Regions from separate parts of the Pseudoalteromonas sp. MMG012 genome, predicted to be linked through region 1. Evidence: predicted binding sites of a transcription regulator. Region 1 holds the regulator's gene; the other holds the start of a gene.

Region 1 (5,136 bases):
GTGGTGCATTAGGGAAAAGACTATTACTGACCATCGATGACATCATGCACAAAGGCGCCGAAGTACCCGTAGTGACTGATCTAGACACGGTAAAAGCTGCGCTTTTCGAGATGTCAGCCAAAGGATTAGGAATGACAGCCGTAATTAACTCTGAATCTCGCTTATGTGGTATTTTTACAGATGGGGATTTAAGGCGAATCATTGAACAAAGAATTGATTTACATAACGCACTCATTAGCGAGGTAATGACTAAAAGCTGTGCAACCGTACATGCAAATATTCTTGCAGCTGAAGCATTGAATATAATGGAAACGAAACGAATTAATGGTTTGATTGTCATAGATGATAACCACTACCCGGTCGGTGCTTTAAATACGCAAGATTTACTACGAGCAGGAGTTTTATAATGCAATTCTCAGACTTATATCAACCTATCAGTGATGTTGCATACAGCAAGGCTGCTAATATTAAGCTACTGATATGTGATATTGATGGCGTTTTTTCTGACGGTCGGATTTACCTTGGCAACAACGGTGAAGAATTAAAAGCATTTAATACAAAAGATGGGTTTGGCATCAAAGCTCTAATCAATAGTGGCGTGCAAGTTGCCGTTATTACTGGCCGGCATTCACAGATTGTTCAGCAAAGAATGACTAGCTTAAACGTACAGCATATTTATCAAGGCCAAGAAAATAAACTGCTGGCATATGACACACTAAAGCAAGCATTAGATTTACAAGATGAAGACATCGCTTATATCGGAGATGATGGCCCTGATTTGCCCGTCATGCAATTAGTGGGCTTTTCAGTCGCAGTTAACGATGCTCACCCTCTTATAAAGCGCGTTGCGCATTATACAACCATGTTACCTGGAGGGTTTGGTGCTGTACGTGAATTAACCGATTTGATTATGTTAGCACAAGGTCACTCGTTAGGTACCACTGGAACAAGCACATGACCATAAATCGAATTGCATTATTGATTATCTTTTCAATGATTATGGGATGGTTGTGGTACCCTTACTTCACCCACCCCCCGTCATCAGAAAACGGTACCAGTGATGTCATTGCTAAGCCAGATTATATAGCAACACAATTACAACAAACAATCTATGATGAAACGGGTGTTCGTAGCCATACAGTAACTGCGGATAAAATGGAATTATATCAAGAGCTTGGCTTTAGCCATTTTGAAGCACCTATTTTTACTTTATATAACGGGCCTAAAAACTGGAAAATCACAGCAACTGAAGCCACATTATACGAAAATAACATACTCATTTTGGAAGGTAATGTTGTGGCGCAAAATCTAACAGATAAAGCCATGATTACACATATCAACGCGGACCATATTCGGGTTGAAATTATCAATAAACTAATGCAATCGGAGCAACCGGTAGAAATCACAGGTCCAGACTTACTCATCACAGGTAAAGGTCTGCACGCCGATTTAAATACCGATGTTATAGAGCTAATTAACCATACTAGAACCATTTATTATGACCAATAGATTAATAGTCACCGTAGCCTTTATTGGGCTTACATTCAGCAGCGCGCTTGCGGCCAACAATAATGACTTTGCATCACAAGTATCAATTAAAGCAGGCAAGCAAACCGCACAATTAAAAACCAACATTGGTATTTTTGAACAAAATGTTGAAATTATACATGGTAATAGACAAATTAACGCTGATCGCCTAGAAGTGCATAGACGGGCTGAGTTAGGAGAAAATAAACAACTGCTTGTCGCTACAGGTAACCCAGCGCGTTTTACCGAGACACAAGCTGATGGCACCGTATTAAGTGCCACGGCGAGTGAGGTTCGATATGATGTAGCGAATAAAAAGCTGACAATCAAAGGTGATGCAGAAATTAACCAAGCAGGCCAAATCATAAAAGCACAATCCATAATTTACGATATGGATAAACAATTAATAAATGCTGAAAAGGGTAATGAAAATACTGGCCGAGTACACACAATTCTAGTCCCAGAAAAAAAATCGAATAAAGAACAAGGCAAATAATAAATGAGTACTTTGACTGCAACCGCTTTGGCTAAAAGCTACAAAGGACGACAAGTCGTAAAAAATGTCAGCCTTGCCGTCGAGGCAGGCAGTATTGTTGGCTTGCTAGGCCCCAACGGGGCAGGTAAAACGACCAGTTTTTATATGATTGTTGGATTAGTGCCAAGCGACAACGGTACCGTAACAATTGATGACCACGATATCACCCTGTTACCGATGCACAGTCGAGCAAGGTTAGGCATAGGTTATTTACCGCAAGAATCTTCCATCTTTCGAAAGTTAACCGTTTACCAGAACTTAATGGCTATTTTAGAAACTCGTAATGAGCTGAGTAAACCTGATCGAGAGCAAATTCTTAATGAATTATTAGATGAATTCAACATCCAACATATACGTACAAGTCAAGGTATGGCATTGTCAGGAGGTGAACGTCGAAGAGTCGAAATTGCTCGCGCTTTAGCCGCAAACCCAAAATTTATCCTGTTAGATGAGCCTTTTGCTGGTGTTGACCCAATTTCGGTGTTAGATATAAAGAAAATTATCGAACATTTAAAAAAACGCGGTATAGGTGTTCTGATCACAGATCATAATGTACGAGAAACACTTGATGTGTGCGAAAAAGCATACATAGTTTCACATGGTGAATTAATTGCATCAGGTACTCCAGAACACGTGCTTGCCGATCAAACTGTTCGAGATGTCTACCTAGGTGAACAATTCAGGCTATAGTTATAGTATCTAGGTAATTTTAATAATTGATTAATAGAAAGGATTGTTAGAGATACATGAGGCAATCGTTACAGCTGCGCATGGGTCAGCAATTAACCATGACACCCCAATTACAACAGGCTATCCGCTTGTTGCAATTGAGCACGCTAGATCTCCAACAAGAAATCCAAGAAGCCTTGGACAGCAACCCATTACTGGAAGTTGAAGAATCAGAGCATGAAAACGACAACGAAAATATAGAAAAAGAACATAAAGAGCTCTCGAAAGAAGAATCTAATTCAGACAGTATTGAAGAAGCTCCAGTCAGTGACTATGAGCTTGATGCAGACGCGGCTATGAGTAAAGACACTGTTAGCGAAGAACTTGCGATGGATGTCACATGGGATGAATACATGAGTGCTGCACCAGCAACAAGCAGCGGCCCTATGCCTGAAGACGAAAACATGTACCAAGGCGCAACCACCGAATCGCTCCATGAATACTTAATGTGGCAACTAGAACTGACCCCGTTTAGTGATACTGATAGAGGGATCGCTGTCGCTATTGTGGAAGCCGTGGATGATGGTGGTTTATTAACCTTATCGACCGATGAAATCTTAGAAAGCCTTAATGACGAGAGTTCAGAAGATGCCATTGAACTTGATGAAATTGAGGCTGTCCTGAAACGCATTCAATTATTTGACCCTGTCGGCATTGCTGCTCGGAGCTTACAAGAATGTTTATGTATCCAGCTTAATCAGTTTGATAAAAGTACACCTTGGCTGGAACATACTAAACATGTGCTCACCGAACATATCGACTTACTTGCAAGTCGAGACTATCGAACGCTAATGAAAAAGACGAAGCTGAAAGAGTCCGATTTAAAAGAAGTCATGACTCTAATACACAGCTTAAATCCAAAACCTGCGGCCAGTATCATCCGCGAAGAGTCTGAATATGTCATACCTGATGTCTCTGTGAAAAAAGTGAAAGGCCGATGGTTAGTTGAATTAAACCCTGATTCAATGCCGAAAATTAGAGTCAATGATCACTATGCGGCGATGTCTCGCTCAATGAAATCAAGCACTGATAGTCAATTTATTCGTTCGCATTTACAAGAAGCTAAATGGTTTATTAAAAGCTTAGAAAGCCGCAATGATACGTTAATGAAAGTAACTAATTGCATTGTGCAGCAACAACAGGCATTCTTTGAACATGGCCCTGAAGCAATGAAACCTATGGTGCTAAATGATGTGGCTGAAATGGTAGAGATGCATGAGTCCACTATTTCACGTGTCACAACACAAAAATATATGCACACACCTAGGGGCATTTTTGAGTTGAAATATTTCTTCTCGAGCCATGTGAGTACCGAAAACGGAGGTGAATGCTCTTCCACAGCGATTAGAGCATTGATCAAAAAGCTCATTGCCGCCGAAAATACTGCTAAGCCATTAAGTGATAGCAAAATTGCGGATATATTGGCAGAGCAAGGAATCAAAGTGGCCCGACGTACGATAGCAAAATATCGGGAGTCGTTAGCCATTCCACCGTCGAATCAGCGTAAAAGCTTGATATAAGACGTAATATCAAAGAAGGAAAATGCTCATGCAACTAAATTTAACTGGTCGTCACGTAGAAGTAACTGAATCACTAAGAGACTATGTCAACACCAAGTTTGCGAAGCTAGAAAGGCACTTTGATCATATCAATAATGTGCATGTGATTTTAGATGTTGAAAAACTCGTACAAAAAGCCGAAGCGACCTTACACTTAAGCGGAGCAGAAGTATTTGCCTCTACCGAGCATCAAGATATGTATGCTGCTATTGATGGTTTGGTTGACAAGCTAGACAGACAAGTAATCAAACACAAAGAAAAGCTTACTCGACATTAACCATGAAACTTAGCTCAATAATCAACAAGGACTGCAGTAAAGCTGCGGTCCTTTTTAATAGCAAAAAACGTATTCTCGAATACGTTAGCGAACTTACACATGAACAGTTACCCCACCTAGAACAGCATGATGTTTTATCTGCACTCATGTCTAGAGAGAAGTTAGGCAGCACTGGAATTGGTAAAGGCATCGCTATTCCACATGGCAGAATGCAAGGTATCGAACAAGTTTTTGCGATGATATTAGTTAGTAAAAAACCAGTTCCATTCGATGCCATAGACAATCGTCCAGTCGATATTTTTGTTGCACTCATTGTACCTGAAGGTGATAATCAACAGCATCTGAAAACACTCGCTGCAATTGCTGAAAGCTTAAAAGATAAAGAGTTCTGTAAGCAGTTGAGACATGCCTGCAATGATACCGAGCTCTATAGTATTATTAAGGCTCAAGATTAGTAAATAGGGGATAATTGTGGAATTAATCATTATTAGTGGTCGCTCTGGTTCTGG
Region 2 (5,136 bases), on a different contig from region 1:
TTTTTATCGTTATCTGGCTGCGTTGCCATATGACAGGGAAAAGGGGTCCTGTTTTTTGTGTGGGCCTGTAAGCCACAAAAGGTAATACGGTGTCACTGAGAGAGAGGTTTGGAAAGAGGTTGCCTTTTTATGGCATATCAGTGGTGTCGGGCTAAAAATCGCTGCCAATGTACGTTGTTATTAATCACCCGAATAGGGGCGACGACTTGCTTTAAGATAGCGAATGGCGGTGGCGCTGTTAACACCTCATCTTTTAACCCCAATAAATAATAAAAAGCCGATTTATTGGCTCTTTGTAGCGCTGCAATCCGTATCTGTTGTTCAAAGTTGAGTCTTAAGCTGCTGATTGCGGTTTTTTGGCCTTGTTGATCAATGGAAGGCAAGTCACACTTTTGTAAATAGCCTAACCGTTCACCTTCACCAGAAAACCATATTCTGACCTTTTCACTATAACGGCCCGACTTACTGGGTAAGTCATACAGTAACCGAGCGTGTTGTTCATCAGTTACATGTTTGATGTAATCTTCAAGGCCAGCTTGCCACAAGGCGGTATGAATGGGAATGAGTCGGTGGCGAATTTTCCCGTGTGTGGTAAAGCTAAAGCAATGTACGCCGTCTTTTTTAATGATATCAGATAGGTTAAGACTGCCAATCTCATCGCTATAAGCACCTGTATAGTAAGCAATTAATGGTAACCAAAAGTGCCAGTGTTTAGGTTGTTCGCGTTTCTGCCTTTCATCAGCGTAAATATAACCATTAAAAAGCGTGTGTAGTTCCATAGCTGAAAATGCTCGGCGGCCTAAATGCGACTTCATGTAAACTATTTACCTACTTAATACCTAAGTCGCTAGTTTATATTGTATTTGTACGCTGGAAAAGAGGCTTGGCAAATATGCAGGCAACTTTACATGGCAATTGGCCGCTTAGTTAACCAGCCTTTACTTACATGTGCTGATAATACCAGCCGAACCAAGTTACTTGGCGTAACTAATACCGAGGTGTGAATACATGCAGTTTTAAGGGGGATAGTGTATACTGCCGCTCCTAATTTATGCGCTGTTATGATTGGCTTATGGTATGTTTGCCTCGTAATATGATCGCGGTTTAATATCGTTTCTGGATGAGGTTGTCAATGAGCCAAATGAATCAAGTCAAAAGCAATGATCACTTAATAACACAATCAGGTGATTTTAGACGCTTTTCCGTGGCACCTATGTTGGATTGGACTGACAAACATTGCCGCACTTTCCACCGAAAATTAAGTAAACATGCAGTACTATATACTGAAATGATCACAACGGGTGCGATTTTGTTTGGCAAGGGAGATTACTTGGCATTTGGTGCGCATGAAATGCCAGTGGCGCTTCAGCTTGGTGGGTCTGACCCTAAAGCGCTGGCAGAATGCGCCAAGCGTGCAGGTGAATACGGTTACAATGAAATTAATCTAAATGTGGGCTGTCCATCAGACCGAGTTCAAAACGGTCGCTTTGGCGCGTGTTTAATGGCTGAACCTCAGCTGGTTGCAGAATGTGTGGCTGCTATGAAAGCAGAGGTAGATATACCGGTAACGGTTAAAACTCGTATTGGTATTGATGAGCAAGATTCTTATGCATTTTTAACTGCGCTTATTGATGCATCGAAACAAGCTGGGTGTGATGATTTTATTATTCATGCACGTAAAGCATGGTTGAAAGGGTTGAGCCCCAAAGAAAATCGAGAGGTGCCACCGCTTGATTATCCACGTGTATATCAGCTGAAACAAGATTTTCCAGAGTTACATATTAGTATAAATGGTGGCGTTAAAACATTGGAAGACTGTCAAAAACACTTAGTGCACCTTGACGGTGTGATGATTGGCCGAGAAGCGTATAGCAACCCGTATATGCTGAGCCAAGTTGATGCACTTTTATATGGCGAACCCGCTTTTACACTAAGTCGGCACGATGTTGTACGCAGCATGTATGATTATTTTGAAGCCCAAATGACGCAAGGGGCTAATTTTTGGCACATTGCGCGTCATATGCTGGGTATTTTTCAAAGTCAGCCTGGAGGCCGCGCGTTTAGGCGTCATTTGTCTGAAAATGGCCATAAACAAGGGGCGGATATCCGCGTGATGGAAAAAGCGTTGGAATGCGTGCCTGAGTAATTACTAGGCTACATTTATTTAATACAACCATGCAATTAAATTGTGTGGTTTTTTAGTTTAAAACACCACTTTTTAGTCAAAATCATCAATTACCTTTTTTCATAATTTTATTTATCTCATGTTAACTAGCTGATTTTTAGTTTCTTTTTATCTTTGGCATAAAGATTGGAATGTATTGTTTATACATTATGTCAGTATTTTATTTACGCCAATGCAAAGGAGCCGACCATGGCCTTAATTAATCGAATTGAAGATATTATTAAATCAGAAGTGTCTGCGTTTTTAGATAAAGCTGAAGATCCACAGAAAATGACATCTCACATTAAAACCGAGTTACGAGATGCTTTGGCTGAGTGTCGATCTATGGCAGCGACCATTATTTGTGAACAAAAGGCACTCACACGGCAAATTGAAACAAAACAAAAGCAAGCTGATGATTGGCAGCAAAAAGCCGAGCACGCATTAACTAAAGCACGGGATGATTTAGCAAAAGCAGCGCTAAATCATAAATATACATTGATTGGACAGATTGATGAACTACAGCCTCAGCAATTAAAGCTAGCTCAAGCGCTTGAACAGTTAAATGCTGATGCAGACCGCTTAATAACTAAAATTAATGCGTTAAGTCATACCGAACAACAGTTGTTGCGACGTGAGCGCGTGGTATCAGCACAAGTACGAGTGAGACAAGCGCTCGCATCAGATAATGTTGACAATGTATTGGCTAGGTTTGAGCATTTAGAACGAAAAGTTGAGCGGATTGAATCTGAAGTTGAAAGCTATGATGTTGGTCAACAGAGTACACAAGCACAATTTGATGCGTTAGATAAAGAGGAAAAGTTGAGCAGTGAATTGGCGTTATTGAAACAGCAAATAGCGGCACGTACATCTCAGGTTAGCGCTTAACTAAAGCCCGTTTTTTTGCAAGTCAGTACATAGCAATAAAGCAACAACATCAGTTATTTTGGAGTTATTATGTATACACAATCTAAATCGAATTTTAAACAGCAGTGTTTTCGTCATATAAAAAATAAGAAGTTGGGCGGTGTGTGTGCTGGGCTTGCAGAGCGGTTTAATATGCCGCGTTGGCTGACCCGCGTTGTCGTCTTGTTTTTATTCTTAAAGTTTCCGGTATTAACCCTGATTGCCTACGGTGTTGCTTATTATACACTGCCAACAAAGAGCCATTAAGGAGGGCGCCATGAAAACTGTTTTCTTAATTCTGATTGCACTTTTTCTTTATTCAACGATTTCATGGCTAAACGCGCCACTTGCATGGCTGAGTATCTCAAATTTTATGGGTGAACTGAGCTGGGTTGGTATGGAGTTAGCGGGGTTGCTTGTTGGGATTGTCGCGGTTATCGCTTTGTTTGCGCTGGTAAGTATCGGTGTGGTTGGCCTTGGTTTAGTGTTACTTGTTGGAGGTATACTGGCTTTATTATTTAACTCTGTGGTTATTGCGATCCCGCTATTGATGCTGGTGGGGGTCGGTTGGTTACTAAGTGAGGGGGTGTCGACATGATTTTACACGCTATCATAGGCTAATTAGCACGAAATAGCTGACTTCATGGTATGATTTGAACCGTGGCTGTTTTATTTAAGGAAAGCATATGATTGCTAAGTATATTATGTTGAGTTCGAGTTTATTTTTTACAACGTTCGCTTTTTCTAATCAAAATCATGAGCATGTATCTGCTGGTGCACAAAAGCATCATCACAGTGAGGCGTATGTATCGATTGATGATGCAAAAATACGGGCTTTTCTTCCTGCTGCAAAATCAACTGCAGCCTACTTTACTTTAGAGAATAAGAGAGATACCAAACTGACCTTGGTTAAGGCAACCATTTCAGGCCTTGGTCGCGTAGAGATCCATGAGCATGTGCACCACAATGGTATGATGAAAATGCAGCAAGTAGACAAACTTGTTATCAAAGCAAAAACGCAAGTGAAATTTCAACCTGGAGGTTATCATTTAATGGCTTTTGAGCCAAAATCAGCGTTAACGACAGGTGAAAAACGCAAATTGACATTACACTTTGCAAATGGCGAACAAGTCTTTACACAAATACACGTTGTTTCTTTAAAAGACTCATTCAAAAAAGTTAAAAACGCACACCATCATCATGAGGAGTGATCATGCAGCAACATTTAAATAAAGTAATAGCAGGCTTCATTACCTTGTTGTTCGGTGGCTATATACTTGCTATTTATTGGAGTTCTGAGCCAGCGTTGTTTGATGTTATCGCTGCAGCTGAGCAGCAATCACAGCAAGGAACACAGCAGCGAGTGGTTGGCTATGTGACGGCAAATACATTGGTTGAAGTGAGCACGACGTTGTTAGACAAGCCCGGTGGGTATTTGTCGAATGATGTGCTGCCGCCAAGTGTGTTTATGGATAATATGCCAGCATGGGAGTACGGCGCACTGGAAATGGTACGTGATTTGGCCTTGTCTATGCGCAAAGACTTTAGTCGTTCTCAGTCTCAATCTACAGAGCATTTGGCACTTAAAAAAGCCCAACCTCAGTTCAATATTAGTTCTACAGCGTGGGCTTGGCCGAGCGCTGAAGGCGAATACCGAGTAGGTATTGAGCATTTAGTGGCGTATCGCGATCAGATTGCTGATCCGAATAACCGAGATAGTCAGTTTTATGCCAGAGCCGATAATTTACGAGGGTGGTTAAAAGAGGCTGAAAAGCGTTTAGGGAGCTTAAGTCAGCGATTGAGTGCCAGTGTTGGCCAAGATAGAGTAAATACAGACTTAGCTGGGGACAGCGCAGCTCATCAAGCAACCTATGCACCGAGTAGTACCCAAGTTAAAACGTCTTGGTGGAAAATTGATGATGTATTTTACGAATCGCGTGGCGCGAGTTGGGCGTTGTTACATTTTTTAAAAGCCGTTGAACACGATTTTGCAGATGTATTGGAAAAGAAAAATGCTCGAGTGAGTTTACAGCAGATCATTCGTGAATTAGAAGCGACTCAAGAAA

The links. The regulator sigma-54, encoded in region 1, starts transcription at its own class of promoters, with help from an activator protein. The targets are predictions, from matches to a motif close to GTTGGCACGNNNNTNGNNT.
Region 2: J8L97_RS03520 (PspA/IM30 family protein) is a predicted target of sigma-54. The motif match lies at 2,299-2,317, and genes of this name have one in related genera.

The regions. Positions count from the first base shown of each region.
Region 1 covers NZ_JAGJEF010000010.1:34,783-39,918, reverse strand. Annotated here, with positions in the region: gene J8L97_RS05400 (KpsF/GutQ family sugar-phosphate isomerase) at 1-407, shown strand, start outside; gene kdsC (3-deoxy-manno-octulosonate-8-phosphatase KdsC) at 407-958, shown strand; gene lptC (LPS export ABC transporter periplasmic protein LptC) at 955-1,509, shown strand; gene lptA (lipopolysaccharide transport periplasmic protein LptA) at 1,499-2,023, shown strand; gene lptB (LPS export ABC transporter ATP-binding protein) at 2,027-2,752, shown strand; gene J8L97_RS05375 (RNA polymerase factor sigma-54) at 2,809-4,311, shown strand; gene hpf (ribosome hibernation promoting factor) at 4,340-4,627, shown strand; gene J8L97_RS05365 (PTS sugar transporter subunit IIA) at 4,630-5,082, shown strand; gene rapZ (RNase adapter RapZ) at 5,099-5,136, shown strand, end outside.
Region 2 covers NZ_JAGJEF010000006.1:49,714-54,849, reverse strand. Annotated here, with positions in the region: gene J8L97_RS03530 (hypothetical protein) at 138-815, opposite strand; gene dusA (tRNA dihydrouridine(20/20a) synthase DusA) at 1,133-2,146, shown strand; gene J8L97_RS03520 (PspA/IM30 family protein) at 2,375-3,052, shown strand; gene J8L97_RS03515 (PspC domain-containing protein) at 3,122-3,337, shown strand; gene J8L97_RS03510 (hypothetical protein) at 3,348-3,668, shown strand; gene J8L97_RS03505 (copper chaperone PCu(A)C) at 3,757-4,281, shown strand; gene J8L97_RS03500 (DUF2333 family protein) at 4,284-5,136, shown strand, end outside.